Regions from separate parts of the Martinezella jaguaris genome, predicted to be linked through region 2. Evidence: riboswitches for the same ligand, from Rfam matches in the RefSeq annotation. Region 2 holds a riboswitch; each other region holds the start of a gene.
The links. Region 2 has a riboswitch for thiamine pyrophosphate ahead of CCGE525_RS19675 (YkoF family thiamine/hydroxymethylpyrimidine-binding protein). Riboswitches for the same ligand answer to the same signal wherever they lie in the genome.

Region 1: it holds a riboswitch for thiamine pyrophosphate, as region 2 does, so the genes downstream of both, thiB (thiamine ABC transporter substrate binding subunit) here and CCGE525_RS19675 (YkoF family thiamine/hydroxymethylpyrimidine-binding protein) in region 2, are expected to answer to the same signal.
Region 3: it holds a riboswitch for thiamine pyrophosphate, as region 2 does, so the genes downstream of both, thiM (hydroxyethylthiazole kinase) here and CCGE525_RS19675 (YkoF family thiamine/hydroxymethylpyrimidine-binding protein) in region 2, are expected to answer to the same signal.
Region 4: it holds a riboswitch for thiamine pyrophosphate, as region 2 does, so the genes downstream of both, thiC (phosphomethylpyrimidine synthase ThiC) here and CCGE525_RS19675 (YkoF family thiamine/hydroxymethylpyrimidine-binding protein) in region 2, are expected to answer to the same signal.

Annotation. Positions count from the first base shown of each region.
Region 1 covers NZ_CP032694.1:4,390,700-4,398,601, forward strand. The annotation lists gene CCGE525_RS21330 (ABC-F family ATP-binding cassette domain-containing protein) at 1-1,147, opposite strand, end outside; gene CCGE525_RS21335 (thiamine diphosphokinase) at 1,150-1,803, opposite strand; gene CCGE525_RS21340 (MarR family winged helix-turn-helix transcriptional regulator) at 1,869-2,396, opposite strand; gene CCGE525_RS21345 (MDR family MFS transporter) at 2,611-4,146, shown strand; TPP riboswitch at 4,215-4,331, shown strand; gene thiB (thiamine ABC transporter substrate binding subunit) at 4,384-5,412, shown strand; gene thiP (thiamine/thiamine pyrophosphate ABC transporter permease ThiP) at 5,420-7,063, shown strand; gene CCGE525_RS21360 (thiamine ABC transporter ATP-binding protein) at 7,053-7,781, shown strand.
Region 2 covers NZ_CP032694.1:4,035,501-4,043,402, forward strand. The annotation lists gene CCGE525_RS19665 (GAF domain-containing protein) at 1-1,228, shown strand, start outside; gene CCGE525_RS19670 (arylsulfatase) at 1,801-3,408, shown strand; TPP riboswitch at 3,566-3,680, shown strand; gene CCGE525_RS19675 (YkoF family thiamine/hydroxymethylpyrimidine-binding protein) at 3,671-4,279, shown strand; gene CCGE525_RS19680 (ABC transporter permease) at 4,296-5,102, shown strand; gene CCGE525_RS19685 (ABC transporter ATP-binding protein) at 5,129-5,884, shown strand; gene CCGE525_RS19690 (ABC transporter substrate-binding protein) at 5,896-6,912, shown strand; gene CCGE525_RS19695 (acyltransferase family protein) at 6,984-7,902, shown strand, end outside.
Region 3 covers NZ_CP032695.1:1,458,570-1,466,471, reverse strand. The annotation lists gene CCGE525_RS29080 (ParA family protein) at 236-955, shown strand; gene CCGE525_RS29075 (MDR family MFS transporter) at 1,266-2,744, shown strand; TPP riboswitch at 2,868-2,964, shown strand; gene thiM (hydroxyethylthiazole kinase) at 3,014-3,817, shown strand; gene thiE (thiamine phosphate synthase) at 3,814-4,449, shown strand; gene thiD (bifunctional hydroxymethylpyrimidine kinase/phosphomethylpyrimidine kinase) at 4,446-5,267, shown strand; gene CCGE525_RS29055 (hypothetical protein) at 5,237-5,422, shown strand; gene CCGE525_RS29050 (sigma-70 family RNA polymerase sigma factor) at 5,427-6,284, opposite strand; gene CCGE525_RS29045 (EthD family reductase) at 6,519-6,833, opposite strand; gene CCGE525_RS29040 (putative quinol monooxygenase) at 6,878-7,189, opposite strand; gene CCGE525_RS29035 (LacI family DNA-binding transcriptional regulator) at 7,436-7,902, shown strand, end outside.
Region 4 covers NZ_CP032696.1:169,164-177,065, reverse strand. The annotation lists gene thiS (sulfur carrier protein ThiS) at 1-90, opposite strand, end outside; gene thiO (glycine oxidase ThiO) at 90-1,061, opposite strand; gene thiC (phosphomethylpyrimidine synthase ThiC) at 1,063-2,889, opposite strand; TPP riboswitch at 2,982-3,093, opposite strand; gene CCGE525_RS34935 (OmpW/AlkL family protein) at 3,287-3,967, opposite strand; gene ccoS (cbb3-type cytochrome oxidase assembly protein CcoS) at 4,388-4,549, opposite strand; gene CCGE525_RS34925 (cation-translocating P-type ATPase) at 4,546-6,846, opposite strand; gene CCGE525_RS34920 (FixH family protein) at 6,843-7,328, opposite strand; gene ccoG (cytochrome c oxidase accessory protein CcoG) at 7,325-7,902, opposite strand, start outside.

The DNA.
Region 1 (7,902 bases), 360 kb from region 2:
GCCGTTGCTCGCCATTGACCAGCAGGTTTTCGCCGCGGCCATCGGTCAGATAGTTGGCGAGCGTATCCTCCGGATTAAGGTCTTCGCGCTTCTGGTCGAGCGTGGCAATCTCCAGATTGGTGCCGAGCTTGACCGTACCGTTGTCCGGCGCCAATTGACCGGTCAACATCTTCAGCAATGTCGTCTTGCCGGCGCCGTTCGGACCGACAAGGCCGATGCTATCGCCACGATGCACACGGATCGAAAACGGCGCGACGATGAGACGCTCGTCATAAGTTTTGGTGATCTTGTCAGCCTCTATCACCAGCTTGCCGCTCTCCTGCGCGTCGGCGGCAGCCGCCTGCACAGTGCCCTGCGGCCCCTTGTGGCCGCGATGGCGCGCGCGCATGTCCTGCAATTCTCCAAGGCGGCGCATGTTGCGCTTGCGCCGCGCGGTCACGCCGTAGCGCAACCAATGCTCTTCGCGTTCGATCGCCTTGCCGAGCTTGTGCTGTTCCAGCTCTTCGGCCTCCAGCACTTGGTCGCGCCAGGCTTCGAAAAACGCAAAGCCGCGATCGAGCCGCCGCGACGTGCCGCGATCGAGCCAGACGGTCGCCGTCGATACTTTTTCCAGGAAGCGACGGTCGTGCGAGATGAGCACCAGGGCGCTGCGGCTCTTCTGCAGCTCGCCTTCCAGCCATTCGATGGTCGGCAGGTCCAGATGGTTGGTCGGCTCGTCCAGCAGCAAGATATCCGGCTCCGGTGCCAGAACGCGGGCCAGAGCCGCGCGGCGGGCCTCACCACCCGAAAGGTTTTTCGGATCTTCCTCGCCGGTCAGGCCAAGATGGGAGAGCAGATAGGTGACGCGATAGGGATCGTCGCCCGGTCCGAGCCCGGCTTCGGCATAGGCGGCGACGGTCTTGTAATCGGCGAAATCCGGTGCCTGTTCAAGATAACGCACCGTCGACGACGGATGGCGGAAGACTTCGCCGGATTGCGCCTCGACGAGACCGGCGGCGATCTTCAGGAGAGTCGACTTGCCCGAACCATTGCGGCCGACAAGGCAGATCTTGTCGCCCGGCTCCACCTGCAGCCCGGCGCCGGCCAGGAGCGGCGCGCCACCGAAGCTCAGGAAGATGTCGTCAAGTTTCAGGATGGGAGGGGCCAAGATCAGACTCCACTGAGATCATAGGGGCGGGCAAGGACGATGGCCCTGCCGCTGCCGAGCGAAAGGCGCACAGGACCTTCCGCCACATTGGAAATGGTGCGCGATGCGCCAAAGGGCAGATGGAAATCGCGCAAGGGATAGCGGGCGTTGTGAATGAAGAGACCCGTCAGATCGCTGAAGCCGAGAATCGAAAACAGCGAGCCGGCCGGCAATGCCAGTTCCAGATCGCCCGGCAGCAGCGGCACGGCCTCTTCGTCGCCGGAGGTCAGCAGGACGTCAAAACCTTTTTCAGCGAGTTGAATGCCATAGAGCAGATGCTGGATCGCGTGATCAGAACGCTCGCCACCCATGGCCCCGGCAAGGATCAACCGTTTCGCGCCGCGGTCGATCGCTTCCGATATGGCAATCTCGCCATCCGTCGCCGCCTTTGCCGCCGGATAGGGCTGCTTGGGCACATCCGGGAACGCGCCCAGCAGATCCTCCGGCGTCGAGTCGAAATCGCCGACCCAGAGCTCGGGCGCCGCGTTGAGCACCACGGCATGACGCATGCCGCCATCCGCTGCGATGAAACGGCTGCCGGCCGTGGCGGCACGCAGCCGGTCCGTCAAGCGAAGCTCGCCGCCGAGAAGGATGGTGAAGGTGGTGGATTGGCTCATGTGCCAAGCCCATAGCGCAAAGACGCATCACTAGGGAAGAGCGCTGTTTAGCGCCCGACCGGCATTCAGCCGTCGGTGTCCTTGAGACGCGTCTGAAAAGCATGTTCATAGCCGCCGATAAAACGGTCGAACAACCGCGAAAAGGCCTCGACATCCTCGGCCGACCAATCAGCCACGATGCTCTCGATCAAGGCGAATTTCTGCGCTTGGATCTCGGCGAGCAACCTCTGGCCGAGTGCGGTCAGCACAACGATGATGCGGCGCGCATCCGCCTGCGACGCCTTGCGACGCAGCACGCCGCGGGTGACCATCTCAGCGACGATACGGCTTGCCCGCGACGGATCGATACGCAAGATCTCGGCAATCGTCCCGACCGTGACTTCGCCGGACCCTTCCGCGCGCCTCACGGTATCGATGACGTCGAGATGCGAAAGCTCCAGGCCCGGCGCGACATTCTGGATGGCAAGCCGGCCGATCATGCGGCGGCCCGTCATCACGCGCATGCGCGTCATAACTTGCCCGATACGCAACAGGTTTTCATCTTCAGGCAATGGCGAGGCTTCAACTTCTCGTGTGTTCGTTGCTGTTGTCATCATTCCAACATATCAGAGACGGAGAAGAATTAAAATATGCAAACAGCATTCGTTTGTCATTGACAATTATATGCTGATAGCACATATGTTGTCGCGAAACATCCGCTTTCGAATAATTGCCCGAAAGCGCCATGTTCCGCATTCAGGAACCGGGGCGTTCCCATGCGTTCGATCGAACGCGTAGCGTTCCGGGCAAGCTCGGATTTCTCGTTCCATGGATATGCAAACTACGCCCGCGCCACTCGTGGCGGACCACCGCCGCAGGCTTATTCTCTTCTTTTTCCTGATGACCGCCATGTTCATGGCAACACTGGACAACCAGATCGTATCGACGGCGTTGCCAACCATCGTCGGGGAATTTGGGCATCTGGAACGCTTCGGCTGGATCGGCTCCGCTTATCTGCTCGCTCTGTCCGCCTCCATGCCGGTGTACGGCAAGCTCGGCGACCTCTTCGGCCGCAAATATGTGATGATGGCCGCAATCGCCATCTTCACCATCGGCTCGACCGTCTGCGGCCTTGCGATTTCGATGAACACGCTGATCGCCGCCCGCGTCCTGCAGGGCCTTGGCGGTGGCGGCATCCTGGTGTCGATCTTCGCGGTCAACGCGGATCTGTTCGAGCCTCGGGAACGCGCCCGCTATCAAAGCTATTCCAGCCTGGTGCTGATGGCCTCCGGCGCCATCGGCCCCGTTCTGGGCGGCACGATGAGCGACCTCTTCGGCTGGCGCTCGATCTTCCTCGTCAACGTGCCGATCGGCTTCGTCGTCCTCGCCGGCCTCGCCTTCATGCTGCCTTACCGCAAGCCGGCCCGCCGGCCGAAAATCGATTACGCCGGCGCGATCCTCCTTGCGCTGACCACCACCAGCATCGTGCTCGCCGCCGACGGCACTGAGCTCTTCGGTTCGCTGCTCGCGCCGCAATGCCTCGGCATCATCGCTTTTGGCGTGTTGTGTGCGCTGGCCTGGGTCTTCGTCGAACGCCGGGCGTCGGAGCCGATCGTGCCGCTAACGCTGTTCCGCAACCCGACCTTCGGCCTGCTCCTGATCATTTCGGTCACCAGTGGCGCGGTCGCCATCGGCATGGTCAACTACTTCGCGCTCTTCCTGCAGACGACCACCGGCCTGTCGCCGTCGATGGCCGGCCTGCTGTTCATCCTGTTGACGGGCGGTATCGTCTGCGGCTCGCTCTCGGCCGGCCGGCTGATCTCGATGAGGGGCCGCTACAAGCCCTTCGCCATCGCCAGCGCCGCCTGCAGCACCATTGCTTTCGTCACGCTGGCGCAGGTTCATGCCGGCACGCCGATCGTTTTCATCGGCGCCCTGATGCTGCTGCACGGCATCGGCATCGGTCTGGCGCAGCAGGTCCCGGTCATCGGCGTGCAGAACGCCGCCGCCAGCCGTGACGTCGGTGCCGCCACCGGCGCCGTGACGCTTTCGCGCATGGGCGGCGCCTCGATCGCCATTTCCATTTACGGCGCCATCATCGCCGCCAAGCTCGGCAATGTCGGCGTCTCCATTCCCGGCGTCACCAATATCGAGGAACTGACGCCGAAGATGATGGCCGCCTTGCCGGATGCCACGCGCGAAGGCGTTGCCAATGCCTATGCCAGCGCCTTCAGTCCGCTGTTCATGACGGCCGCCGCCATCTGCTTCCTCGGCCTGCTGACCTCCATTGCGCTGAGGAATGTGCAACTGCCCAACGCTGCCAAGAAACTCGACAGCTCGGCCGCCGCCCACGCGGCCGAGTAAGACACGAACCCTGCAATCGACAGGGGAATCCCCCCTTGTCATCCTTCCGTCACAGGACTAAACCTTCCGACGCTCTAACGGGGTGCCTTATGTCTTGGAAGACATCTGGCTGAGAGGCCTTCACCAGCCAACCCGCGGAACCTGATCCGGCTAACACCGGCGGAGGGATTAGACGCGTGACGAAATCATGGCGCCCTTTCCCGCTCGAGACGAAACTAACGAGGAGGAGGCGCTGTCATGCCCAATAGATCGCTGTTATCACTGTTTGCCGGCCTGGTTCTCGCCGCCGGTGCTACGCTTTTTGCCGCGCACGGCGCCGAAGCCGCTGACAAGACGCTCACGATCTACACCTATGAAAGCTTCACCGCCGACTGGGGTCCGGGCGCCAAAGTCAAGGCCGCTTTCGAGAAGACCTGCGGCTGCACGGTCAATTACGTCAGCGTCACCGACGGCGTGGCCCTGCTCTCCCGCCTGAAGCTGGAGGGCGCGGGCACCAAGGCAGACATCGTTCTCGGCCTCGACACCAATCTCGTCGACGAGGCCAAGGACACCGGCCTGTTCGATGCCAGCGGCATCGACACATCGGGCCTGAAGGTCCCCGGCGATTTCAAGGATGACGTCTTCGTTCCCTACGATTTCGGTCATTTTGCCGTGGTCTACGACACGCAGGCGATCAAGAACCCTCCGAAGAGCATGAAGGATCTGGTCGAAGGTGATCCGTCACAGAAGATCGTCATCGAGGACCCGCGCACATCGACGCCGGGCCTCGGGCTGCTGCTCTGGGTCAAGTCCGTCTATGGCGACAAGGCGGCGGATGCCTGGACGAAGCTGAAGGGTCGCATCCTGACCGTGACGCCCGGCTGGTCGGAAGCCTATGACCTCTTCACCAAGGGTGAGGCACCGATGGTGCTCTCCTATACGACGTCGCCGGCCTATCACATGATCACCGACAAGACTGACCGTTATCAGGCAGCAGCCTTCTCCGAGGGCCATTACATCCAGATCGAAGTGGCCGGCCTGATCAAATCCTCGCCGAACAAGGAGCTTGCCCGCGACTTCCTGAAGTTCATGGTCTCCCCGGGCTTCCAGGATACGATCCCAACCAACAACTGGATGATGCCGGCCGCGGCCACTTCCGAGCCTCTGCCGGATGCCTTCAGCAAGCTGGTCGTTCCGTCGAAGACCTTCCTGATGAGCCCCGACGTGGTCGATAAGAACCGCAAGGCCTGGATCGACGAATGGCTGGCGGCCACCAGCACGAACTGACATCGGGATGATACTGACGGCATCCGAGAGAAGACGTGCCATTGCCGGCGGGGCATTCGGTCTCGCCGGCATTGCGCTTTTCATCGGCCTTGCCATCGTGACCTTGCTTTCGGCCGGCATCGTATCTACCGGCGGCAATCCGCTCACCGATCCCTATCTTCTGCGCGTGCTGCGCTTCACGCTGCTCCAGGCAACGCTGTCCACCCTTCTTTCCGTTGTCCTCGCAATTCCGGTCGCCCGCGCTCTGGCGCGGCAGCCCCGCTTTCCCGGCCGGCTCTGGCTGATTCGGCTGATGGCCGTGCCCATGGGCCTGCCGGTGCTGATTGGCGCGCTTGGCCTGCTTGGCATTTGGGGACGCCAGGGCATCTTCAACCAGGCGCTCACGGGCCTCGGTCTGTCGCAGCCGGTCAGCATCTATGGGCTGACGGGCATCCTGCTGGCGCACGTCTTCTTCAACCTGCCACTGGCGGCCCGTCTGATGCTTGCCGGGCTGGAACGCGTGCCGGCGGAATATTGGCTGATGGCCGGCGGGCTCGGCATGCGTCCGACCTCTGTCTTCCGCTTTATCGAATGGCCAATGCTGCGCGGCCTCATCCCCGGCATATCGGGTCTGATCTTCATGCTCTGCGCCACCAGTTTCACGCTGGTGCTGATCCTCGGCGGCGGCCCGGCCGCCACTACGCTCGAGGTGGCAATTTACCAAGCGCTTCGCTTCGATTTCGACCCCGGCCGCGCCGTGGCCCTGTCCCTGCTGCAAATCATAGTGACCGCCGCCATTCTCGCCGCGATGGCTTTACTTCCGGCGCCGGACGATCACGGCCTGACGGCAGGCCGTGCCGTACGGCGGATCGACGGGGCATTGCCCGGCGCCAAATTGATCGATAGCGCACTGCTCCTGCTCGCCACTCTGTTCGTCGGCCTGCCGCTCGCCTCGGTGGTCATCACCGGCCTCAAGGCCGATCTTCTCAGGCTTGTCGGCCAGACGATCTTCCTGCAGGCGATCTTGACAAGCCTCTCAATCGCCCTTGGCGCCGGCATGCTGGCGATCTTGGCCTCCTTCGCCATTATTCGCGCTCGCTCGGTCATATCGGCCGAACGCCGAAAAGCGCCAGGCTTGCGCGGTCTGGCGATCGCCTTGAGCGGCACCTCCTCTCTGGTCCTGCTGGTGCCGCCGATTGTGCTGGCGACCGGATGGTTCCTGGCGCTCAGGCTGTTTGGCGATCCAACCCGCTTCGCTGCCCTTCTGATCATCGTCATCAACGCCCTCATGGCGTTGCCCTTCGTCATCCGCGTCATCGAGCCGGCCTATGCCGTCCATCGCCGTCGCACCGAACGTCTGGCGGCAAGTCTCGGTCTTCAAGGGCTGTCGCGACTGCACCTGATCGACTGGCCCGGTCTGCGCAAGCCGTTCTTCACTGCTCTCTCCTTTGCCATGGCGCTGTCGCTCGGCGATCTCGGCGCCGTCGCCCTCTTCGGCTCCGACAGCCTGATGACGCTGCCCTGGCTGGTCTACAGCAAGCTCGGCAGCTACCGCACCAATGACGCCGACGGGCTTGCATTCATTCTGGGGCTCGTATGTCTTCTCCTGACCATCGCCGGCACTGCCGGCCAAGGCGGGCATGAGGATGAAGGCAGACGGAATGACCGATAATCAGGGCATGGCGGATCGAGGCATTGCGATGACCGGAGTCGAACTGCGGCTCGGCACGCATGATTTTCGCTTCGACTGCGACCTGCCGCGGGGCAAGATCATCGCCATCACCGGTCCGTCCGGATCGGGAAAGTCCACCTTCCTCAATCTCCTTGCCGGCTTCGAGACACCGGATCATGGTTGCATCATGCTTGCCGGGCGGGATGCGACCAGGCTGCACCCCTCGGAGCGGCCTGTGTCCCTGGTTTTCCAGGATAACAATCTTTTTGCCCATCTCGATCTCTTCACCAATGTCGGATTGGGTATCAGTCCATCGCTGAAGCTCTCGGCGGACGACCGGCAAAGGATTTCGGGGGCCTTGGCGCGGGTGGGGCTCGCCGGTTTCGACAGACGTAAACCGGGCACCCTCTCCGGCGGCGAGCGGCAACGCGCCGCCTTCGCCCGGGCGCTGGTGCGCGACAAGCCGATCCTGCTGCTCGACGAGCCCTTCGCCGCACTTGATCCCGGCCTGCGCTCCGGCATGGCAGAGCTGCTGACCGCGCTTCACCGCGAGACCGGCAATACGGTGCTGATCGTCTCGCATGATCCGGCCGAAGTCCGGCGCCTCGCCGACCATGCCGTCTTTATCGACGATGGAACAATTCGGCTTTCAGCCCCTATCGAACATTTCCTGAAGCAGGACGGCATTCCGGCGCTGACCACATTTTTGCAACATTGAGTGCGCGGCCGCATTTTGGTCCGTTTTTGCCTTATTTTCGTCGCGGCGGGCGGCTGAAAGTGCAGCGAAATGCTTGCTAAAATACAACGCTGCTACAATTAAACAGAGTCTCGCTATGCAA
Region 2 (7,902 bases):
CGGGACGCATGTCGCGCTCTCCAATCAGTTCTTCTCCAAGACCGCCGCCAATGTGGCGCGCAACGGGTTCGCGACCGTGATGGTGGTCGACGGTTATAGCGGTCAGCAGCACGTGCTCGACCTGGTGTTCGCGCGCTCCGAGACGGAGGGCGAGATCTTCGAGCGGGTGGCGATCCATCTGGCGATCCTGGAAGCCCGGATGAGCGGGATCATGAAGCTGCGTGCCGTCGACATCTACCGGGTGGATGACTGTCGGGCCGTGCCGGCCGCCAATCCGCTGGTCGAGCCGGAGCCGCTCGTGCTGCCCGACCTGATGGGCAAGGTGGCGAGGTTGACGGCGCGGATGTCGGACTGCGGCGATCCAGAAACGCTGCTCGACGCGACGCTTGAGGGCCTCGGCGAGCTCTTCGGCTACCGGCATTCCATGGTGCTGGTGCCGGACGGCGAACGCGGCGGGCTGACGACGATCGCCAGCCGCGGCTACGACCAGTTTGGCTTTGGCGCCGAGGTTCCGCTCGGGCGCGGCATTATCGGTGTCGCAGCCGAGCGACGGCGCAATGTGCGGATCACTGACCTCAGTCGCGGCCAGCGCTACATCCAGGCGGTGCGGGCCATGGCTGGGGTCGAGGATGCGACGCCGATCCCGCTTCCGGCGCTTGACAAGCCACTCAGCCAAATCGCACTGCCGCTTGCCTCGCGAGGAAGGCTCGTCGGCGTGCTGTTTTCGGAATCGACGGAGCGGTTCACCTTCCGCCATCGCGACGAGGAGGCGCTGACCGTCATCACCGCGCATCTCGCCACCGCGCTCTCCTTCCTTTCCGAGGAACGCGAGCGGGCGGAAACAGACCGGCGCGAGAAGACGGAGGCGTCGACCGACAAGGCCGGGAGCGTGTCCGAGGGTCGCCGCATCGCCGTGCGCTTCTATCCGCGCGACGGTTCGCTGTTCGTCGACGACGACTATCTCATCCGCGGCGTGCCGGGGCGGCTGCTCCTGCATTTCCTCGAAGACTATGTGCGCACCGGCAAGCAGGACTTTCTGAACCGCGAGATCCGCCGCGACCGGCGCCTGCAACTGCCGGATTTCAAGGACAATCTGGAGACCCGCCTGATCTTGCTGCGCCGGCGACTGGAGGAAAAGGCGGGCCCGATCATGCTTGAGCGCGCCGACCGCGGCCGCCTGCGGCTCACCCTTGCCGGTTATCCCGAGATTGAGGTGATGGAAGACTGACCGCGCCCCTTTACGCCACAAATGGCCATGGGGAGTCCATGAAACTTCACTGCAACCGAGGTTTTCACACCAAAAAGTGATCGCTTCCTCGCTGGGAGCCACCCTAAAGGATAATATCGCTTTCGGAGATTCATCATTATGATGCAACCTGGGGAAATGCGATGGCGCGTAGTCATTGCTCCCGGCGGCCTTGGACCAGCTTTGCAGGGCAGTTTTCGCGGAAGCTAAAGGTGTTGTGCTAGCCCCCGCGCTTGCTTCGGTCCGATTTAGTAGTCCCACTTCCCATGCCGCTCGAACTGGGCTGACCCAATAACTTTAAGGCCGTCCTGAGGGCGAGGACCGATGACATGCAAGCAGTGACGGATGAGCAAATTGCTGCAATTTACTGAGGATGGTCACCCCGGCACTGCTTGATCCTGTTGAAGAACCGTTCGGCCAGGATTGATCGTGAAGTTCGACCCCGTTGACCGAACTGCGTCACCGAAAAACGGGAGGACCCGATCGATGAAATTCGGACACACACACTAGCGCGTGGGCTGTTGGCGGGCTTGGCCGTCACGGCGCTGTCAAACATGCCGGCTTGGGCGCAGGAGCAGAAGCGACCCAACATCATTATGTTGATGACGGACGATACCGGCTGGAACGATTTCGGCGCATATTCAGGAGGAGGCGCCGCCCTCGGCCATCCAACCCCCAACGTTGACCGCATCGCCAAGGAGGGTGCGCTGTTCACCTCCTGGTACGGCCAGGCAAGCTGCACTGCGGGCCGCTCCTCCTTTATAACCGGCCGTATTCCGATCCGCTCAGCCCTCTCGATCGTGGTGGCTCCCGGCGATGAAAATGCCATCAAGAAAGAAACCCCGACCATCGCCGAGTTCTTCAAGAAGAACGGTTACTTGACCTACTTTTCGGGCAAGTGGCATCTCGGCGACAAGCCGGAGGCCTACCCGATCGAGCACGGCTTCGATGAGATGAAGGAGTTTGCCGCCTACTATCCTGGCGTCTACACCTACGCCGACACCACCAGATACTTTCATCCCTGGTTCCCGTCCTACAATCCAGAGTTCAAGAACGCCTATTTCGACGTCGTGAACATGTATGAGTGGGAGGGTACGGCCGGTCAGCCGGCAAGGAAAGTCAGCGAAATCACCTACGACTATCTGGCGACATTCGACACAAGGCAGACAGATTCCGCGATCGATTACATCAAGGAGCACGCCAAGGACGACAAGCCCTTCTTCATGGATGTGAATTTCATGAAGATGCACAATCCAACCAATCCCAACCCGAAATTTGCCGGCAAGTCGCACCTCGGCGATTACTCGGACGCGCTGTTGGAGCTTGACGACGATATTGGGCGCGTGATGGATGAAATCCGCCTTGAGGCGCCCAACACGATCGTCATCGTGACCGCAGACAACGGTGCGTGGCAGGACGCCTATCCCGACGGAGGCACCACGCCGTTCCGTGGTGAGAAAGGCACTGCTTTTGAGGCGGGTTGGCGCGTACCGGGGCTGATGTGGTGGCCCGGACACATCCCGGCCGGCGCGAAGTACGACGAAATGATGTCGCATATCGATTGCTGGGCAACGCTCGCCAAGATGGCGGGGTTGACCCCGCCGCCGCATGGCGCATGGACCGACAACGACGGCAAGCCGATCTATTTCGACAGCATCGACAATAGCGACTACATCCTCGGGAATGCAAAGCACTCGGCCCGACGGTCGTGGGTCTACATTGACGGCGAAAACTTCATGGGCGCACGCGCGGATGTCGCAGGCGATCCAAGCAACCCCGACCTCAACATCGCGTGGAAATATTTGTGGACGGCCAAGGACACTTGGCTTGGTGCAGAGCAGGATCTCGGCGCGACTGGCGCTGTCTACAATTTAACCATGGACCCGTTCGAGAGGTATGACATGTTGTTCAACGGTGCGGTTGCATCGCGCCTTGCCGGACCCTCGCCCGGAAAATGGGCGGGACAGGACAACGGCTGGGCCGCCGCGCTGATCGTTCCTGTCGTCATGGAGTTCAACAAATCAATTGTTGATTTCCCGAGTATCAAGCGCGTGCCCGGAGGAGCTTCGACCGACTGGCGGCCCGATCTCCAGCGGCCGGACAATCCAGTGCCCTTGATCGATATGAAGCGTCCGCCCAGGGTGTCGGTCACCGGCGACTAGCGGCCGCGCTTTAAGGCACATGTAGTTGAATAGATCTGTCGCCGCTCTACTACTCGGCGGGGCAAGCTGCAGGTGGGTCGATAGCTCGACCCACCTGCAGCTTGCCGACACCTGAATATTTGTCATTGCGTTGTCAAAAGACCGGTGCTAGCTTCCGCGCCGTTCACAGGGGAGCTCCGTAAAGCCGGGGCTGAGATGTGAGGCGACATGCCTCCGGACCCTTCAAAGCTGATCTGGGTAATGCCAGCGGAGCGAGGTTAAAATGTTCTCAGGCGCGCAAGTATCCCTGTATCCCATGTCCGGCAATTTCGCCGGCATCATTTTCGACGCCATCAAGGCGCTCGACCCCTACCGTGATGCGCTTCGTATCGAAACCGACGATATTTCCACGCTTCTGGTCGGCCCGCCCGATGTGCTGCTCGCGGCCATGCGCGATCTCTTCGTCTTTGCCGCACGCTCCGGCGAACATTGCGTGCTCTCGGCCGCCGTCTCGCGCGGCTGCCCCGGCGAACCGGACGATCCGATTTGCGGCGTCAATCTCGGGGACGGCATCAAGGCGTCGCTTGCCGAGCGTATTGATGCGGCGCTGACCGCCGTTGCCACGACACCGGTCACAGATCAGCCGTCAGCTGCGCAATTCTCGCTGTATGTCATGGGCACCGGCGACCATATGGACGAGATCTATGGCTGCATCGACTTCCTGAAACGGTCGGGCACCTTCGATAAGGCCAAGAACTTCTCCACCAAGCTGCGGGGCGATGCCGGCGCCATCTTCGCCACCCTGCAGCAGGCCTTCGTCAATTTCGGTCCGCCCGAAGGCCATGTCACCCTGGACGTCACGGTATCCGCAAACAGCCCGACCAGAGCCTGATCAGAGCTTATCGGTCATGTCACGACGCCTGCCCGCATTTGCGCCATCTGCGCTTCCCACTGCCATTATCGGCGCCTTGTCGGCGATTGCCGCTGCCGTGGGTTTCCTGGCCCTTTGGGAACTCTATGCCGATTTCTCCGGCATCCGCCCGTCGATCCTGCCGGCGCCCTCGCGCGTTCTGGCGCAAGGCTGGATCAACCGGCAGGCGCTGATCGACAACACATGGCCAACGCTCAGCGCCACGCTCGCAGGCTTCGGCTGCTCGCTCGGCGTCGCCTTCGTCTTTTCGGTGCTAATGGACTTCGCCCGGCCGGTGCGCCGCGCGCTGTTTCCGCTCTTCGTCGTCAGCCAAACCTTGCCGTTGGTGGCGATTGCGCCACTCATCGTGCTCTGGTTCGGCTTCGGCCTAGTGCCGAAGATCCTGCTCGTCGCCCTCGTCACCTTCTTCCCGATGCTGGTGGCGTTGCTTCAGGGCTATGAGGCGACGGACAAGGATATCCACGAGTTGCTGATCTCGATGAAGGCCTCGCGCTGGCGGATATTCTTCCTGGCCCGTCTGCCTTCGGCGCTGCCCTATTTCTTCGCGGGCTTGAGGATCGCGATCACCTATGCCGTCGTCGGCGCCATCTTCGCAGAATATGCCGGCGCCGCCAAAGGGCTGGGCATCTACATTCTCAACGCAAAGAACAATTTTCGCCCCGATCTCGTGCTCGCCGCGGTCTTCGTCAGCGCCGGCCTGACGCTCGCACTATTTGCGATCACCGTTCTGCTCGGCCATCTGGCGATGCCCTGGCGCCATAGCGAAAGGCCGACATCGCCATGACACTACAAGCAATGGCCTTACAGGCAATGACCGCGCACAGATTGGAATTCCGTGGGATATCCAAATCCTTCGGCACCATGACCGTACTGGACGACATCTCGCTCACCGTCAACGACGGCGAATTCGTTACCATCGTCGGCCCCTCCGGCGCCGGCAAATCCACCATCCTGCGGCTCTTGACCGGCACTGAGAAGGCGAGCAGTGGCGACATTGTCTTCGATCGCCAGCCGCTCTCCGAAAGCGCCGCCACCTTCGCCTTCATGCCGCAGCGCGACGCACTGATGCCCTGGAGCCGGATCATCGACAATGCCACGCTCGGCCTTCGCGTTCAGGGCATGGACAGGAAGGCGGCGCGGGCCATCGTCAAGCCATTATTCGAGCCCTTCGGTCTTGCAGGTTTCGAAAATTATTATCCGGCTCAGCTTTCCGGTGGCATGCGCCAGCGCGTCGCTCTACTGCGCACCGTCGTGCAGAAGCACGACATGCTGCTGCTCGACGAGCCCCTTGGTGCCCTCGATGCGCTGACGCGCACGCAGATGCAGGAATGGTTGCAGACCATGTGGGCCGATCACCGTTGGACCGCGCTGCTGATCACCCATGACGTCCGCGAGGCCGTATTCCTCTCCGACCGCATCTATGTGCTTTCACCGCGCCCCGCGCGGATCATCCGCGAAATCCACGTGCCCGTGCCGCGCCCGCGCAAGCTGGCCGATCTTGCCGACGCCTCCGTCCGCGATATCGAGGCCGACATTCTCGAAACCTTGCTTCATCGACCCTCTTGAAGGAGACCGCCATGCCGCTTCTGACGCGCCGCCAAGCCCTTGCCCTGACGCTTGCCTCCGCCACCCTGCCGTTCGCCCGCACAGCATTTGCGGCCGCCGAGCCGGCCCAGGTAAAGATCGCCCTCGACTGGACGCCGAACACCAATCACATCGGCCTCTATGTCGCCCAGGCGAAGAATTTCTACAAGGATGCCGGGCTCGATGTACAGATCCTGCCCTATACCGATACCGAGGCCGGTACGCTGGTTGCCAACGGCGTTGCCGATTTCGGCATCACCGGGCCGATCGGGGTCTTTACCCAACGCGCCGCCGGCGCCGACATCAAGGGTGTCTATGCCGTCGTGCAGACCGAGACCGGCCGCGTCATCTTCAACGACAGCCGTAAGGATATCCAGCACCCGAAAGATCTTGATGGCAAAACCTATGGCGGTTTCGGCAGCGCCTGGGAAAACGCCCTGATCTCCGCCATCATCCGCAATGACGGCGGAGAAGGCAAATTCAATACGGTCACGCTCGGCACCTCGGCCTACGAGGCGCTCGCCAACGGCTCGGTCGACTTCACGCTCGAGGTCTACACGTGGGAAGGGATCGAGGCTCAGCTCGAGAAGAAGGCGGTGCGCCGCTTCCGCTATAGCGACTATGGCGTTCCGGACGAGCAGACGACATTGATCGCCTCGAGTGACGCCTATATCGCCAAGAACCCCGAGGCGGCCAAAGCTTTCATCCAGGCGACGAAACGCGGGTTCGATTACTCTGTCGATCATCCCGACGAATCCGCAGATCTGTTGATCGCGGGCGCCAACGGTGCGCTCACCAACACGGATCTCGTCAAGGCATCCCTCAAGGAGCTCATCGCCGGCCACTACCTCAAGACTGCCGACGGCAAAAGCGGCGTCATCGATCCCGCCAAGACGCTGGCGCTCGGCGATTTCCTCTTCGCTCACGGCATCCTGCTGGACGGCCAGGGCGCAGTTCTCAAGGATAAGCCGGATTTCAGCACCTATTACACAAACGCGCTGTTCGGCTAAACTCACCCATACTTGCCGACACCTTCGCGATGCCCTAACCAAGTATCGAGGAAGGTGTCTGCGGGATGAGGATCGGGAAAGAGACACGTCTGGGAGGAGCGGATTTCATGCGCGCCGTGGCGTGCCTGATGGTGCTCGTCCATCATCTCGCGCTCCGGATGGATTTCAACAAAATCCCCCCGACGTTGGACCTAACCTTCATATTGGCGCGCTTCGGCAATCACGGCGTCTCGGTCTTTTTCGTTCTCAGCGGCTTTCTTCTCTCGCGCCCCTTCTGGCTGGCGTTGGATAGAGCCCAGCCGTTACCTTCATTGAAGATCTACACCATGCGCCGCGCCGCGCGCATCCTGCCGGGCTTCTGGGTCGCCCTCACAGTCGGCTTCGTGCTTAGTTTCACGATCTATGGATTTCCGCTCGATGGAGAGTTGACCGGCCGTTACATCGCCGGCTTCTTCCTGATGAGCCAATGGCATTGGCGCACCTTTTTTCCGGTACAGGGCGACGGGCCGCTATGGTCGATCCCTTTCGAGACAACCTGCTACATCCTTTTGCCGATCGGCTTCCTGCTGCTGTTCAATGCGATGCCGAGATCGCGCTCCGCTCTCCTCAGCCGCCTCCTCTGGATCGGCATTATCGCGGCCTCGCTGGTCGGCCATTGGCTGGTAGTGACTTATCTCCCGACAGACAGAGGCGGGCGGGGATGGCAATTTGGCTTCCAAGGCGGCGCCAAGGAATGGATGCCACGCTACAACCCCATCGGCTTCTTCGCGATATTTGCGATCGGCGCGCTGGCGGCCGGAATCCAGACGATTATCCCACCCCGCCGCTCGGTTATCTATGATGTCATCGGAGTGCTCGCGATGGTCATGGGCGCATGGCAGTTGCCGCAGTCCATCGGCGGCGCGGCGGAAGGCTATGCCTGGCTTGGCATTCCCTATCAATTCCCGCTGTTTCCCCTGGCGGTCGCCATCGCCCTCTGCGTTCTGCCGC
Region 3 (7,902 bases), on a different replicon from region 2:
TCGCCGCCGCCACACATGAAGCTTCGCGCAGTGGCGGCGGCATGAAAAATGAAAGCTCTCAAGAGCTCTGCATTGCCCGCGTTTCGGTCAAAAGTCGAGTTACGGAAACAGCGTCACACAAGGTTGGGTCTGCACCTTTTTCATCGTCTCTAGAATATCTTGCGCTGGCACTGTGCTCATCAGGCTGCTGGCCGTGGATTACTGTTCCTTATCACTATATCTACGAGGTTAAACGATGCCCATTATCACCTTTGCGAATACAAAAGGCGGCGCCGGCAAGACGACCGTTGCCCTCGTCCTTGCCACTGAGCTTGCCCGCCGCGGTCTTCGGGTCGCGCTGCTGGATGCCGACCCGCAGCAATGGATGAGCCGCTGGCATCGTTTGTCCGGTGCTTCCGCGAATTTCGATATCGTTGTCGACGTTAGCGACGACACGATCGAGAAGCAGATCAAGGATATCAAGAAGCGCACCGACTATATCATCGTCGACCTCCCAGGCGGCCTCAATCCGCTGCTCGCCAAGGCCATCGGCCTATCGGACCATATCATGGTTCCCGTCCAGGGCTGCGCAATGGACGCCGTCGGTGGCGCTCAAGTGCTGGAAATCCTCAAGCAACTAGCGGCGCAATGCGACATCCGCATCCCGCACTCCGTCGTTCTGACGCGCATCAACTCGATCATCACCACCCGCTCGCTGCTGACCGTCAAGATGCTGCTGGCCGAACAGCAGGTCCATGTCCTGGATACGCCGTTGATCGAGCGGGCCGCTTACCGCGATATGTTCAATACCGGCGGCACGATTTATTCGATGGACCCCACCCGCGTCAGCAATCTCGACAAGGCGCAGGTGAACGCGCAGATGTTCGCTGACGAGATCCTTCGTCTTGTCCCGGCGAAGATCGCGCGAACGAAGGCGACAAAAAAATCGCCCGCAACAGCCAAGCGTGCCGCCTGATCCAGTTTAGTCTATAGGGCGTGATGCCTGTCGACCGTTGAGCGGCGCGCTGCGCCCTCGCCTCCTCGTGCGATCTCATGGGTCCGAACATAGCCATGAAAACATCTTAAGGGTTGACCTTGGTCAACCCTTTCCCATTCTTGGCCGTAAGTGATTATCGAGAATTGCAATCGCACAAGTTGCTCTGCCAGCCGACGGTGCAGAAATAATTCGCTGCACGTGTCGTAATTTCATGCAGCCGTTCGTCATAGTGACGAAAGACGTCAAGCAATTCACCGTTCCCTTCCCGAATTCAAGCCAAGGCAAAACCATGAAGCCCGATACTCAGACTATTGCCGATGCGGAGCAGGATATCCCCGCCGTGGAAGACCATGGCGCCCGCAATAAACTCGTTATCGCCCTGCTGTTGGTGTCGGCTTTTGTTGTCATTCTGAACGAAACCATCATGGGTGTAGCGCTGCCCCATCTGATGGCCGATCTCAATATCACCGCCAGCGCCGCTCAATGGCTCACCACAGCATTCATGCTGACCATGGCCGTCGTCATCCCGATTACCGGCTATTTGCTTCAGCGGCTCAATACGCGGCCGGTATTCATTCTCGCCATGTCGCTGTTCAGCGCCGGTACGCTTATTTCGGCACTGGCGCCGGGCTTCGCCGTGCTGGTCCTCGGACGGATCGTGCAGGCCTCGGGCACGGCGATCATGATGCCGCTGTTGATGACGACGGTGATGACCTTGGTGCCGCCGGAATCCCGCGGCCGAACCATGGGCAATATCTCTGTCGTCATTTCGGTGGCGCCGGCCATCGGGCCGACGATTTCCGGCTTGATCCTTTCGACGCTCGAATGGCGCTGGCTGTTCCTCCTGGTGTTGCCGATCGCGCTCAGCGCATTGGCGCTCGGCACCTTGCGGATGAGGAATGTGACTACTCCAACCACCGCGCCGATCGATATCCTTTCAATCGTTCTCTCCGCCATCGGCTTCGGTGGTTTCGTCTATGGCCTCAGCGGCCTCGGCGAAGCGGCTCTTCATCCGCCGGCGGTGTCGCCATGGTTTCCGCTATTGACGGGTGCTGTTGTCATTGCGGTTTTTGTATTGCGTCAGTTGCGGTTGCAGAGACAGGATCGAGCATTGCTCGACCTGCGCACCTTGACCACGAAGACATTCACGATCTCAATGGTCATGATGGCCATCCTGATGATGTCGATGTTCGGCGTCTTCATCCTGCTGCCCATCTATCTGCAAAACGTGCTGGGACTATCGACGCTGCAAACCGGGCTGTTGTTACTGCCCGGTGGGTTGATTATGGGCCTTTGCGCGCCGAGGGTCGGGCACCTCTTCGACAAATACGGTCCAGCGCCGCTGATCATTCCTGGCGCGATCATGCTGAGTGTGGTCATGGGCGGATTGGTTTTCATACAACAGGATACGCCGTTCTGGATGCTGCTGATTGCCCATATCGTGCTCAGCATTGGCCTGGCACTGATGTTCACGCCGCTGTTCACCGTCAGCCTGGGATCGCTGCCGCCAAACCTCTATTCGCACGGCAGCGCCATGCTCGGCGCGACCCAACAAGTCGCCGGCGCCGCCGGCACAGCATTGTTCGTCGCAATCATGACCCTGCGAGCCGCCAGCCTCTCCGCCAGCGGCGCCAGTGTCGCCGCGGCAACAACCGGGGGCATCAAGGCGGCATTTCTCTGCGGGATGATCATCTCGTTGGGAGCGATCGCAGCAGCCTTCTTCATCAGGAAACCGGAACACGGGCCGGATACGGCACGCCACCATTAGACAAAATGATGTGTCCGCCATGCCTTCGCGTTTTTGAATTCAGGCATCCGACCCTCCGCAAACTCGATCGTCTCGCGACGATTTTTTGATGACAGGGCGGCCTTTCTCTGCGAAAAGGATCGTGATGAGAGACAGGGGCGCCCGTCACATGACGGGCTGAGAAGTACCCTTTGAACCTGAACCAGATAATGCTGGCGTAGGGAGTCGCTCGGGGTCCTGCAAGCTGCATCGTCACCCCTATGCGTCTCGCCCCGCCCGAAAGGAGCGATATGCAAAACCAGACCACTCCCGGCGCTCTGCTCACGGCCATGCGGGCGAATCCTCCGCTGGTGCAATGCATTACCAACTTTGTCGCGATGAACATCGCCGCCAATGTGATGCTGGCCGCCGGAGCGTCTCCCGCGATGGTGCATGCCGAAGAGGAAGCCGGCGAGTTCGCCGAGATCTCCGGCGCATTGACGATCAATATCGGCACCTTGTCCACCGACTGGATGGCCGGCATGGTATCGGCCGCGCAGTCGGCGACAAAGGCGGGCAAACCCTGGGTTCTTGATCCCGTCGCCCATTACGCAACGTCCTTCAGGCGTAAGGCGGTGGCAGAATTGCTGGAGCTCAATCCGGCTGTTATCCGCGGCAATGCGTCTGAAATCATTGCATTGGCCGGCGGAGCAAGCCGTGGCCAGGGCGTCGACAGCCGCGATCCCGTCGAATTGGCCGAGGAGGCCGCGATCCTGCTTGCCCGGAAATATCGGTCCGTCGTCGCGGTCACCGGCGCCACGGATTTCGTCACCGATGGCAACAGAGCGGTGCGCATAAACGGTGGATCGCCGCTGATGCCGCAGGTGACCGCACTCGGCTGCGCACTGACCTGCCTCGTCGGTGCATTCGCGGCGACAAGACCGCAAGACCCGTTCGATGCTTCGGTCGCAGCACTGGCCGCTTTCGCGGTCGCGGGCGAACGGACGGGCCGCGAAGCGGTCGGGCCTGGCTCCTTCTCCTGGCGTTTCCTTGACGCACTGGCCGCCCTCGATGAGAAGGCGATCGACCGGGAAGCGCGGATCACCCCGGCATGAAAAGCTTCGATCTTTCCCTCTACCTCGTTCTCGATCCGGTGCTCTGCGCCGGTATCGGCATGGTGGAAACCGCACGTGCCGCCGTCGCCGGTGGTGCCACCATCGTACAGTTGCGCGACAAGCATGCCTCGACCTCGCATATGATCGAAACGGGCCGTGCGCTGAAGCAGGCGCTGGCTGGCACGAAGGCACGCCTCGTCATCAATGACGATGTCGACGCCGCCATCGCAATCGAAGCCGATGGTCTGCATATCGGCCAGGATGACATGGATGCCCGCGCTGCACGTCGATTGATTGGGCCCGACATGATCCTCGGCCTCTCCGTGGAAACGGAAGCGCTAGCAGCGGCCATCGATCCCGGCATTGTCGATTACGCCGGCATCGGGCCTGTTTTTGCGACTCCGACCAAACCTGACCATAAACAGCCGATCGGCTTCGCGGGTCTGGCCCGCATGGTCGATCTCTGCCCCGTTCCTTCCGTCGCGATCGGTGGCCTGAAGGCCGAGCATGCAGCCGATACCCTCCTGGCTGGAGCCGACGGCCTTGCCGTCGTTTCCGCCATATGCGGCACGCCGGACCCGCAGGCTGCGGCAGCCGACATAGCGAGAGCCATCAGAAAGGCGCGCCCATGATCCGAAACGTTCTTTCTATCGCCGGCTCCGACCCCTCCGGCGGCGCCGGTATTCAGGCGGACCTGAAGGCATTTTCAGCACGTGGCGTCTATGGCATGGCGGCCCTAACTGCGCTGACGGCCCAGAACACGCAAGGCGTTTCCGGCGTCCACCCCGTTCCTCCGCAATTCGTCGCACAGCAGATCAAAGCCATCTTTGCCGATGTGCGCGTCGATGCGGTCAAGATCGGCATGATTGCGAATGCGCCAATCGCCGAAGCCGTCGCCGATGCGCTCGCTCCACATCGAAATGTTCCCGTCGTGCTCGACCCGGTGATGATCGCCAAGGGCGGAGCAGCGCTTCTCGCCGCCGACGCCGTCGACGTTCTGATTAACCGGCTTCTTCCGCTGGCCACGTTGCTGACGCCAAACCTGCCGGAGGCAGCCGCACTTCTGCACGAACCTGTTGCCGAAAATCGCGAGACGATGGCCCGGCAGGCGGAAGCCCTGGCAAAGCTCGGTCCGCTGGCCGTCCTGGTCAAGGGCGGGCATCTTGCGGGCGACGAAAGCCCGGACGTGCTTGCAAGCCCGGAAGGTTTGACCTGGTTCGAAGCTGACCGCGTTCCGACCAGGAACACGCATGGAACCGGCTGCACCCTCTCCAGCGCTTTGGCAGCCGAGATCTCCAAAGGCTCCGCGCTAAGGGACGCCGTCACCACGGCCAAGCAGTATCTCGCGGGTGCGGTTGCAGCTGCCGACTCGCTGTCGGTCGGTACCGGCCATGGGCCGGTTCAACATTTCTACGAGCTTTGGCCGCACGGAAAAGCACATTCGGCCTGACCCTGCCTTTCGACGAACAGGTTGTCTCCGACGCCGGCGGCGGTTTCGGTACGGCGATCGCAGCCGCCTTCGCCCCTGACGACACGAAGGATGAAATCGCAGTCGGCCGCCATTGGCTGGCATTCGACGATCCGCGGCTAGAACCTCGACCATAGCTACTCAGCCTAACCGCACCCAATCTATGGCTTCGAGCACATAGGGAGCGAACAAGAAATCGCGGATCTCGATGATCCGGCTTTCCGACCAGCCGACCAGGATAAAATGCGCAGGTCTTTCCATCGGGCCAGTGCTGTCGAAGACCAGCATGGCCGGCAGCCCTTCAACCGCGCCCAAAGCGAAGCGCCATTTCGTCTCTTCGGCATAGCGCGTGAAATAGAGGCCAATCTTGTCGCGCCCTTCCCATTGCAGCCGGTTCACCAGATCGAGCTTCACGTCATCGGCGAGCATGGCGCGGATTGCGTCGAAATCGCCGCTGCGAAACAGATCGACATAAGCGGTGATTTTCTGCCGGTCAGAATCGGACATCAGCGGCAGCCGGGTGTCTTCTGGCGCCTGCGCGAGTTGCCGTAGCGCGGCTCGCCCGCGCTGAAGCGCCGATTTGGCAGCGGCCGGAGAGCATTCGGCGATGCCCGCGATCTCTTCGACCGAATGACCCAGAACATCCTTGAGGATCACCGCGCAGCGCTGAAGTTCCGGCAACCGCAGAAATGTCTGAAAGCTGAATGCGACGATGTCCGCCTCGGCCATGGGCGCCGCTTCGACATCTTCGGTGAGCGGAACGATCGTGCTCCGGGACCTGGCGCGCAGGAAATCGCGGCTCGCATTGTGGGCGATGCGAAACAGCCAGCCCTCGAGATTATCCACGCCGGCGCCATCAGCTCGCGCGTGAAGGGCCTTGACCAGCGTGTCCTGCAAGACATCCTCGCCATTGACCGCCGATCCCGTCATGCGCGCGCAGTAGCGATGAAGGCGTGGCCGCAGCGCTTTCAGACGATCTTCGAATTCGTCGGTGTTCATGTAATCGGGACCTACAACGCTTCCGCGCTCTGTTCCGTTCGGCATTGGTCACAAATGTCGATGAGAATCTTCGACAAGATGGCCGGTTGTGACAGAAATGGCGAGTGGCTGCTTTCCAATGTGTGGATAATTGTCTTGCCGCCGATGGCGCTGTCAACCGTCGCGATCCCGCATGTATAAGCGCCACCCGCCATTTGCCCCCACGCCCGCCGAGACGAACAAAGGGGGATGGTTTCAAACTTCCTTATTGTCAAAAAGGAACATTTGCACGCCCGAGTCATCGGGCGCGAAAATTCGGCGATCCGCGCCAGCCGCTTGTCCCTCGGAGCTCGCAAACGCCTTTTCAATTGCCGCAAGGTCGTCGAAATACAGCGTTCCGATCCGATGAATAGTGGTGCTTCCTATCGGCGTAGCAATAGGACCGTCGTTGACCTCGTATTTCCTGAGACCTGGGATCTTCTTGGCGAGAGGCACGTGGATTTCGAAGTAATGCCGGTCAAATTCCTCGACATTCTTCGGTGTTGGGTAAATAACGACCATCCGAGCCATTGCAATTCTCCTTTGTTACTTGGGTTACGCAACCTGATCTGTGTTCAATTCCACCGGGTTTCGTCGAATACCGGCAAGCCCACCATCGAGTCCAAGCTCGCCAGCTCAATGATCTGTGGGAAATAGGCTTTCATGCGTGGATCGTTGCGCATCGCCTCAATGGCCTCCGAGGTCTCCCACTCGGAGTAGATAACGACGCTGGCGCCATCCTTTGCCGCGATCAGCCGGGTTGTCTTCCAGCCGTGGAGTGTGCAGACCACGGTCTCGGTGTTCTGCTTCAAGAGCGCGATCAGTACGTCCTGCTTCCCGGGTTTAACCTTCAACAGATTGATCAAAATGACGGACTCGTCGGACATGCAGTGTCTCCTTCTGTTTCAGACATGCCAAAGACGACCCGAAGAGTGGAAACGGATCGCGACCTACTAGATTTTTTGGAAATCGTTTCGCGCGCCCGCCTAGTCCTTTGAATCTGGGCCAGAACCGAAGGCCGTCTGCCGCTGGTTGCAAGCATCTCGCTCTCTTCCCTCCTAACGGCATTTTCCTTGACTCGATCGATGCACGCTGTTTATTTATACGTATCAGTAATACGTATAAGCGAGATTATGTTGGCGGGCGGACGGGCGACACAGAAGGATGTGGCAAAGGCGGCAGGTGTCTCGCAGGCGACAGTATCGCTCGTGCTGAGCGGCGGCGGCGCGCTGTCCATCCCCGCCGAGACATGGGCGCGCATCACCAAGGCGGCGAAAGATCTTGGCTATGTTCCCAATCGGTTTGCGCAGGCGCTGAAGACCAGCCGATCGATGACGATCGCTTGCATCGTGCCCGACATCACCAATCCGTTCTATCCTTCGCTTATCCGCGGCATTCAGTCGGTCACCGACGGCCTGAATTACGACGTCATCGCGGTCAATACAGATGGTTCATCCGATCGCGAGCGGCACTTTCTCGATTGGGCGCGGCAAGGGCGTGTCGACGGGGTGATTGGCGTATTCTTCACTCTTCGCGCCAGCGATTTCAGCCCGTTGATCGAGGCCGGCGTACCCATCGTGCGGATTGAATCCTCGAAGAA
Region 4 (7,902 bases), on a different replicon from region 2:
CCACTCGCCCTCATAGGCGAGCGCGGCCAGAAGCTGCGAAAGTGTGGTTGCGGCAATCGTCTCGGGTTCACCGTTTATGATCAGGCGCATCAGCGGCTCCTTTGCTTCGTTGGCCCGGAAAAGACCATGTCCGCAGCTTCAGCCGCCATGGTCGGTGCCAGTAAAAAACCGTGGCGATAAAAACCATTGAGGAAGATGACATTGGCCTCCCGCATTACGCGGGGAAGGTTGTCTGGAAAGGCCGGGCGTATGCCTGTGCCAGTTTCGACGATGGTGGCATCGGCGAAAGCGGGATGCAGCGCATAGGCGGCGTTCAGCAGCTCCATCAGCGAGCGGGCGGTGATCTGCCCTTGGAAGTCCGTTTCAATCATTGTCGCGCCGACCAAGAACAGGCCCTTGCCGCGCGGCACGATATAGACCGGAAAACGCGGATGCAGCAGGCGGACAGGCCGCGCAAGGGCGACTTCCTCCGTCTGCAGATAGAGCATCTCGCCCCGCACACCGCGCAACTCCCGGCTTTTGCCGATGCGCGCGGCCCCGGTGCAATCGACGATGCCAGGGAACTCGCGGTCATCCGCGATTTCATTGACGAAGGTCACACCCTTCACCAACAAATCCGCTTTCAGTGAACGTAGCGCCTCGCGCGCGTCCAGATGGGCTTCCTGCGGAAAGAACAGGCCTTGCCGGAAGCGAACGGCAAGCCAAGGCTCGAGGACGGGGATTTCGTCTTCGTCAACCCAACGATAACCCGTCGTGCGGCTAGCGAATCGCTTCAGCTCGCTTTGATCCCGGTTCGGCGCGACGACAAGCGTGCCGTTGCGAACGACTTTGCCCGGCAAAATCGCTTCCCATCGGTCGGCGGAATCCCGACCGCGTTCGAGCACGGCCTCATCGGCGCTTTCCCGCTCGCACCATGGCGCCAGCATGCCGCCGGCGAGCCAGGAGGCTGCCCGGTCGAAATTCTGGCTGGGATCTACGATTGTGACCTCAGCACCGCGGGTATGCAGTTCGTGAGCCACCGTGAGGCCGGCGACACCGGCTCCTTTGACGAGGATACGCATGTCACTCGGCCGGATGTGCGGTTTCATCGATCGGCATGTAGAGGTCGCCGCCCTCCCGGTATTTCGCGGCCATCGCTTCCAGCCCCTCCTTCTGCGCCTCGGCGCGGATGTCGTGCGAAATCCTCATCGAACAGAATTTCGGGCCACACATCGAGCAAAAATGCGCAACCTTATGGGCTTCCTTTGGCAGGGTTTCGTCATGGAAGCTGCGGGCGGTATCGGGATCGAGCGACAGGTTGAACTGGTCCTCCCAGCGGAATTCGAAGCGGGCACGCGACAATGCATCGTCGCGGATACGGGCGGCTGGGTGACCCTTAGCGAGATCTGCCGCATGGGCGGCGATCTTGTAGGTGATGACGCCGGTCTTGACGTCGTTGCGGTCGGGCAGGCCAAGATGCTCCTTCGGGGTGACGTAGCAGAGCATGGCAGTACCGAACCAGCCGATCATCGCCGCACCGATGCCCGAGGTGATGTGATCGTAGCCCGGCGCGATATCCGTCGTCAGCGGCCCAAGCGTGTAGAAGGGCGCCTCGCCACAGACGGCGAGCTGCTTGTCCATGTTTTCCTTGATCTTGTGCATCGGTACATGGCCGGGCCCTTCGATCATCACCTGGCAATCCCTGGCCCAAGCGATCTTCGTCAGTTCGCCCAGCGTCTCGAGTTCGGCGAACTGCGCGGCGTCGTTGGCATCGGCGATCGAGCCGGGGCGCAGGCCGTCGCCGAGCGAGAAGGAGACGTCATAGGCGCGGCAGATGTCGCAGATATCCTCGAAATGCTCGTAAAGGAAGCTCTCGCGATGATGATGGAGACACCACTTTGCCATGATCGAACCGCCGCGCGAGACGATGCCGGTTACGCGATTGACGGTCAGCGGGATGTAATGCAGTCGTACGCCAGCATGGATAGTGAAATAGTCGACGCCCTGCTCGGCCTGTTCGATCAGCGTGTCACGATAGACCTCCCAGGTGAGGTTCTCGGCAATGCCATCCACCTTCTCCAGCGCCTGATAGAGCGGCACGGTGCCGATCGGCAGCGGCGAGTTGCGGATGATCCATTCGCGGATGTTGTGGATGTTGCGGCCGGTCGAAAGATCCATCACGGTATCGGCGCCCCAGCGGGCGGCCCAGACCATCTTTTCGACCTCTTCCGCCATCGAGGAAGTAACGGCGGAATTGCCGATATTGGCGTTGATCTTCACCAGGAAATTCCGGCCGATGATCATCGGCTCGCTTTCCGGGTGATTGATATTGGCCGGGATGATCGCCCGGCCGACGGCAACCTCCTGGCGGACGAATTCCGGCGTCACATGATCCGGAATATGGGCGCCGAAACTCTCGCCGTCGCGAATCAAGGCCTCGGCTTTCGCCTTGCGGCCGAGATTTTCGCGGATGGCGATGAACTCCATTTCCGGCGTGATGATGCCGGCCCGCGCATAGGCAAGTTGGGTCACTGCCTTGCCGTCTCTGGCCCGCAGCGGTTGGCGTCGCCCTGGGAATTGCGGCGTCAGCCGCTCGCCGCTAACAAAACCGTTGTCCTCGGGGCGCACATGGCGGCCTTCATAGGCTTCGACATCGCCGCGAGTAAGCACCCAGTCGCGACGGAGCTGCGGCAGGCCTTGCTCGATGCGGATATCTGCCGCTTGGACAGTATAGGGACCGGAGGAATCATAGACGACGACCGGCGGCTCGCCCGAGGTCGGATGGACGCTGATCTCGCGCATCGGTACGCGGATGTCGGTGTGTATGTCTCCCGGAATGTAGATCTTGCGTGACGCCGGCAGCGGGCCGGTGGTGACGGTCGGGGTGAGGTTGTTTGCGGCAATGGTCATGGTTTGAGGCTCCAAGTTGCAGTTGGAGACCCAGTCAATCAGCCGGAATGATGGAAAGACGCCGGCATGGAACCCACGCGGGAATCCGAAGCCTTCGAGCGCTTGCACCGTCCCTACGCCAGTATGAACTGGATCAGGTTCAACGGGTCACTGCGCACGCTAGCAGTATCTCAGCCCCTTGCCGGGACCCCCCTGGTGAATAGGAAGATGCTAATGCTTGCCAGATGAAGCTGTCAAGCCGGCAGCGATCTGCGTTGATTGGTCCTGCATGCTCTCCATTTGACGAACCTTTCGGGAGGCGTGGTAGAAGCTGCTGCCTGCAATGTCGTTCTTGACCATATCGCAAGCGCTTCTTCTATCGCAAAAGGGGTTGCTGGTCGCCCAGAAGCTTCATCGACTAGAAACGATAGGTCACGCCGGCGCCGAGCAGCCATGGATCGAGCTTAGCCTTGCCACTGACGCCAGCGCCACCGACATTGGCATCGAAATCAGGCCTCAGGAATATTTTTTTCGCGTCGAAGTTCATGCCCCAATGGTCGTCGATCATATAGTCGAAGCCAGCCTGCAGGGCGACACCGAATGTGTTTTTGACATCGAGGCTGCGCGCAGTTTTTCCTGACTGGTTGTAGAAGACCGTGTAGTTGACGCCGGCGCCGACATAAGGCCGAAAAGCGCCAAGCTCGGTGAAATGGTATTGTAACGTGAGCGTTGGCGGCAGCAGCCAGGTCTTGCCAATCTCGCCAAGCGCTGAAATCGAGCCGCCGCCATGGACCTTGGCGTAAGTGGTACCGAGGATGAGTTCCGCAGCGATATTCTCGGTGAAGAAATACGAGATATCGAATTCTGGTATGATCGTGTCCGAGAAGGAAAGATCCGAACCCGGCAATCCGTCGACGCGTCCAGAATCGGTGGTGACCACACCAAGCGCCCGCAGCCGCATCTGCCATGGGCTTCGGTTCGCCACCGCGCGGATGGGAGCCTTAGCTTGTGGTGTCGGCAGATCGGCAGCTTCTGCAGTGCTAACGGCAACCAATGCTGCGGCAGCGACGATGGCACGTGCGATGTCGTTGGAAGTCATCCTTGTCTCCTTCGATCCGAAATTCGTTCAGTCGAGGAGCAGTAGCATCGGCTGGCTCGCCATGATTTGAGGCGGCTCAACTAAAGGAGATTAGTCTGTTTATCGCGGACAAACCCGCTCCTTCTGTGGCAGTTTCGCAACAATAAGACACGTGAAAAGGTGCTTGCTGCGGCGAATTTGGCGCAACAGTAGCAAGGACGGCGGGAAAGCCCTTTTGCTGCGGCTTGACGGTATACTTTCGTGTTTGGCATGAGACGAGATCGACTATTCCCAGGCGATCGGAAAGCCGCGGGCAACATCAACCCGGTTTCGGCTGGTCATTGCGGAAGCAGGCTGTTCGAGCGGGACCGTCGGTGATTCGCAGCGCTTGCGAAACCAAGGCAATTTTATTCCTTGTCAACTGTGCTTGCTATTCTCGTTTTATTGCTCCTCATCGGGTGCATCACCCTCATTCCCTAGAATGCGCCAGGAAGCGCCTTCCAAATCGTCATACTGCCCGCTCTCAAGCGACCACAGAAATGCTCCAATGCCAAGCGCACCCATGAACAAAGCAAGCGGGATCAAATAGATCAGCACGCTCATGAAATGGAGACCTCCTTCTGCGGGGCGGGATCGGCAGCACGAGCCTCGCATACCAACCGAACTCGCCACCCATTCAGGCGCAATGTATTCGTCACGACTATCAGCGAAGAGCAGGACATTGCGATGGCTGCGACAAGCGGCGTGGCATGGCCCGCGATGGCGATGGGAACAGCGAGCAAGTTATAACCGATGGCAAGTGCGAAGTTCTGTCGGATCAAGGTAGTTGCTGTTCGCGCAAGTGAGATTGCTTCGGGAACCGCGTCGAGCCGGTCGTTAAGGAATACGAGGTCCGCAGCCTGCCGGCCGATGTCGGAAGCGGTCGCGGGCGCCATCGACACATGTGCTGCCGCCAGCGCCGGCGCGTCGTTGATGCCGTCGCCAACCATCATGACCCTGTTGCCGGCCTCGCTCAAACGGGCACACTCCTCCACCTTCTGCTTCGGATTGGATTCGGCAATCCACCGATCCATATGCAATGCTCGTGCCGTCGCCGCGACCACGGCTTGCCGGTCGCCGGACAGGATCATTGTCTGCAATCCCGCGCGACTAAGTTCGCCAATAGCCTCGGCTGCCCCGGGGCGAAGCGTGTCTTCGAAGTAGAAACGGGCGACTTCGATGCCATTCCTCGACAGCACGACCTCGCAGAGCGAGCCATCGGCTTCTTTTTCTTCGCGCGGCGGGATCAAACAAGCGAACCCCGTATTGCCGAGACGATATAGGCCGGCGGTGGTTTCGACCTCGAGGCCCGCGCCCGGAATCTCGACAACGCTGTCGAACCGTTGCCCGTTGCCACCGGCACTCCGCGGCAACGCCAGGGAGAGCGGATGGCGGGAATGCTCTGCAAGACCGGCCGCGATCGCCTTTTCCTCCGGCCCCACCTCCACCATCTCGACGAGCCGTGGCTGGCCCATCGTCAGCGTACCGGTCTTGTCGAACACGACGGTATCGATTTCAGCGAGCCGCTCCAAAGCGGACCCGTCCTTAATGATGATGCCGCGGCGAAACAGGCTGCCCGCGGCAACGACCTGGACGACTGGCACCGCTAATCCAAGCGCGCAAGGACAAGTGATGATCAGCACCGCGACCGCGACAAGCATGGCATGCTTCCAATCTCCGCCAAGGAAGCCCCAGGCAAGAAAGGAAACCAGCGCAAGCAAATGAACTGCCGGAGCGTAAAGGCTTGCTGCACGATCCGCGATCCTGCGATAGCGCGCCCTGCCCCCTTCTGCCGCCTCCATAAGGTTTATTATTTCTGCAAGCAGCGAGTTTTCCGCCGTCTTCGTCGCGCGAATGGTCAATGACGCCATGAGGTTCATCGCGCCCGATCTCACCTCCGCGCCGTTCGCGACGGCAACTGGCGTACTTTCGCCCGTGACGACGGTGAGATCCAGCTCGCCCGTGCCGGCGGTCACGACGCCATCGACAGGGATGCGTTCGCCCGCGCCAATGAAGACGTGATCACCGATGCGGATATCCTCAATCGCGGTGTGGCGCTTGCTGCCGTCGGCGGCTATTACCGGCGCGCCGCGTGGCGCAAGCCTCGCCAGGCTGTTGACGGCAGCCCGCGCCTTTTGCCGCATCATGTAATCGAGCGTGCGGCCGATAAGCAGGAAGAACAGCAACGACACGGAGGCGTCGAACCATGCGTGCTCCCCGTGGTGGATCGTCTCCGACAGTGAGACCGCATAGGAAAGCGTAACGGCCAGCGAGATCGGCACGTCCATGTTGGTGCGCCCGTGCTTCAGAGCATTCCAGGCAGATTGGAAAAAGAAGCGCCCGCCATAAATCAGCGCCGGTGCAGCGATCATCGCGGAGATCCAATGGAACAGGTCACGGGTTGCCGCATTCGCGCCAGACCAGACAGATACGGACAGCAGCATGATGTTTACGGCTGCAAAGCCGGAGACGCCGACAGCCAACAGCAATTGATTGCGCAGGCTGTCGGGCTGGTTCGATGCCAAGGCGGACGTCAAGAGGTGGACGCGATGGCCTGTCCCCATAATCGTGGACAGAATACCGGTAGGATCGACCGGCGCGTCCCCCAATCGCTCGATATAGATGCAAGTGACTCGCCGGGCGGTCAGGTTGACCCGGGCATGCTTTACATAGGGAAGTTTCTGCAACGCCCGCTCGATCGTCGAGATGCAGGCTCCGCAGTGCGCATCGGGAACGCTGAGGTCAAGTTGACGCAATCCATCCCCCAACGGATGGCTCGCAAGAGCGATCTCTTCAGCACTGAAAGAACGATAGCTCGATAGTCCCAATGTGCTTTCGGCGTCCATGGTGCGACAAGTCATTGCCCAAACTCCGCCGTATCGATGCGCACGGCTTCGTGCATCACCGTGACCTCTTTCTTTCGGGAAATGATTTCCACGATCCAGTCGCCTGGCTGAACGTGATGCGCGGCCCGGAAATGGCCTTCATCCTCTTTCACCAGATCCAGTCGGAAATCCTCGTGATCGCCGACCGGTCTCCTGAATTTCAGCGTAACGTCATCGACCGTTGCCGGCGGTCCGTCGCGATTGTAAATATCATAGTGGATGACGTCGCTGCGGACGGACAGATTACCGGAAATGCCGCCGGCGGCCATAGCGCGCATTGCCGCTGCCTTACCGTTGAATTCCTGGCTTGCGACATAGGTGTTTTCAACCACGAGCCCGCTCCATTCCGTAGACGCAAGAATTGCCATCGTAACGTTCACTCCAATGACCACGGCGAAGAACGCGGCCGTGACGATCAGCATGTGACGGCCGGTAAACGTGCGGGCTGCGGCTCTCATTTGCGTATGTCCGGTGTATTGAAGGTGGCATGGTAAGTTGCCCTGTCCTTTTGATTTTCGCCCTCTACGACAAACAGGAATTCGCTGGCGGCCGCAGCCCTTGCGTGTTGTGTCACGTACGCCTTGAACGTGGTGACCTGGTCCGCAGCTGCCTCGACGCTGAAGCTGCGTCCGCCTTCCTTCGACAGTTCCGGGATTTTCATCGTCGCGCCATCCAGGCCCTCGAGCCGAATTTCGATCTTGCGCGGCATCGGCACCATGTTGAGCACACGAAGCGAATACCCATTGCGGATCGAGCCGTCCGATTCCAGGACGTATTGCGGATTCCGATCATGGAGCACGTTCAGTTCCAGCCGTTCGCGCAGCGCCAAATGTGCGAGCATGGCCGCACCGATCGAAGCCCACATCGCTGCATAAAAAATGACGCGCGGCCTGAAGATCACCCGCCAGTTGAAATGCTTGATCTCCTCAACAAAGCTGCCGTCAGCATTTCTGATGAGATTAGGCTGCGCCAGGCTCCTTCCGCTATTGGTCGCAATACCTGCATTTGCCGTATAGTCGCGCAGGGTCGCAT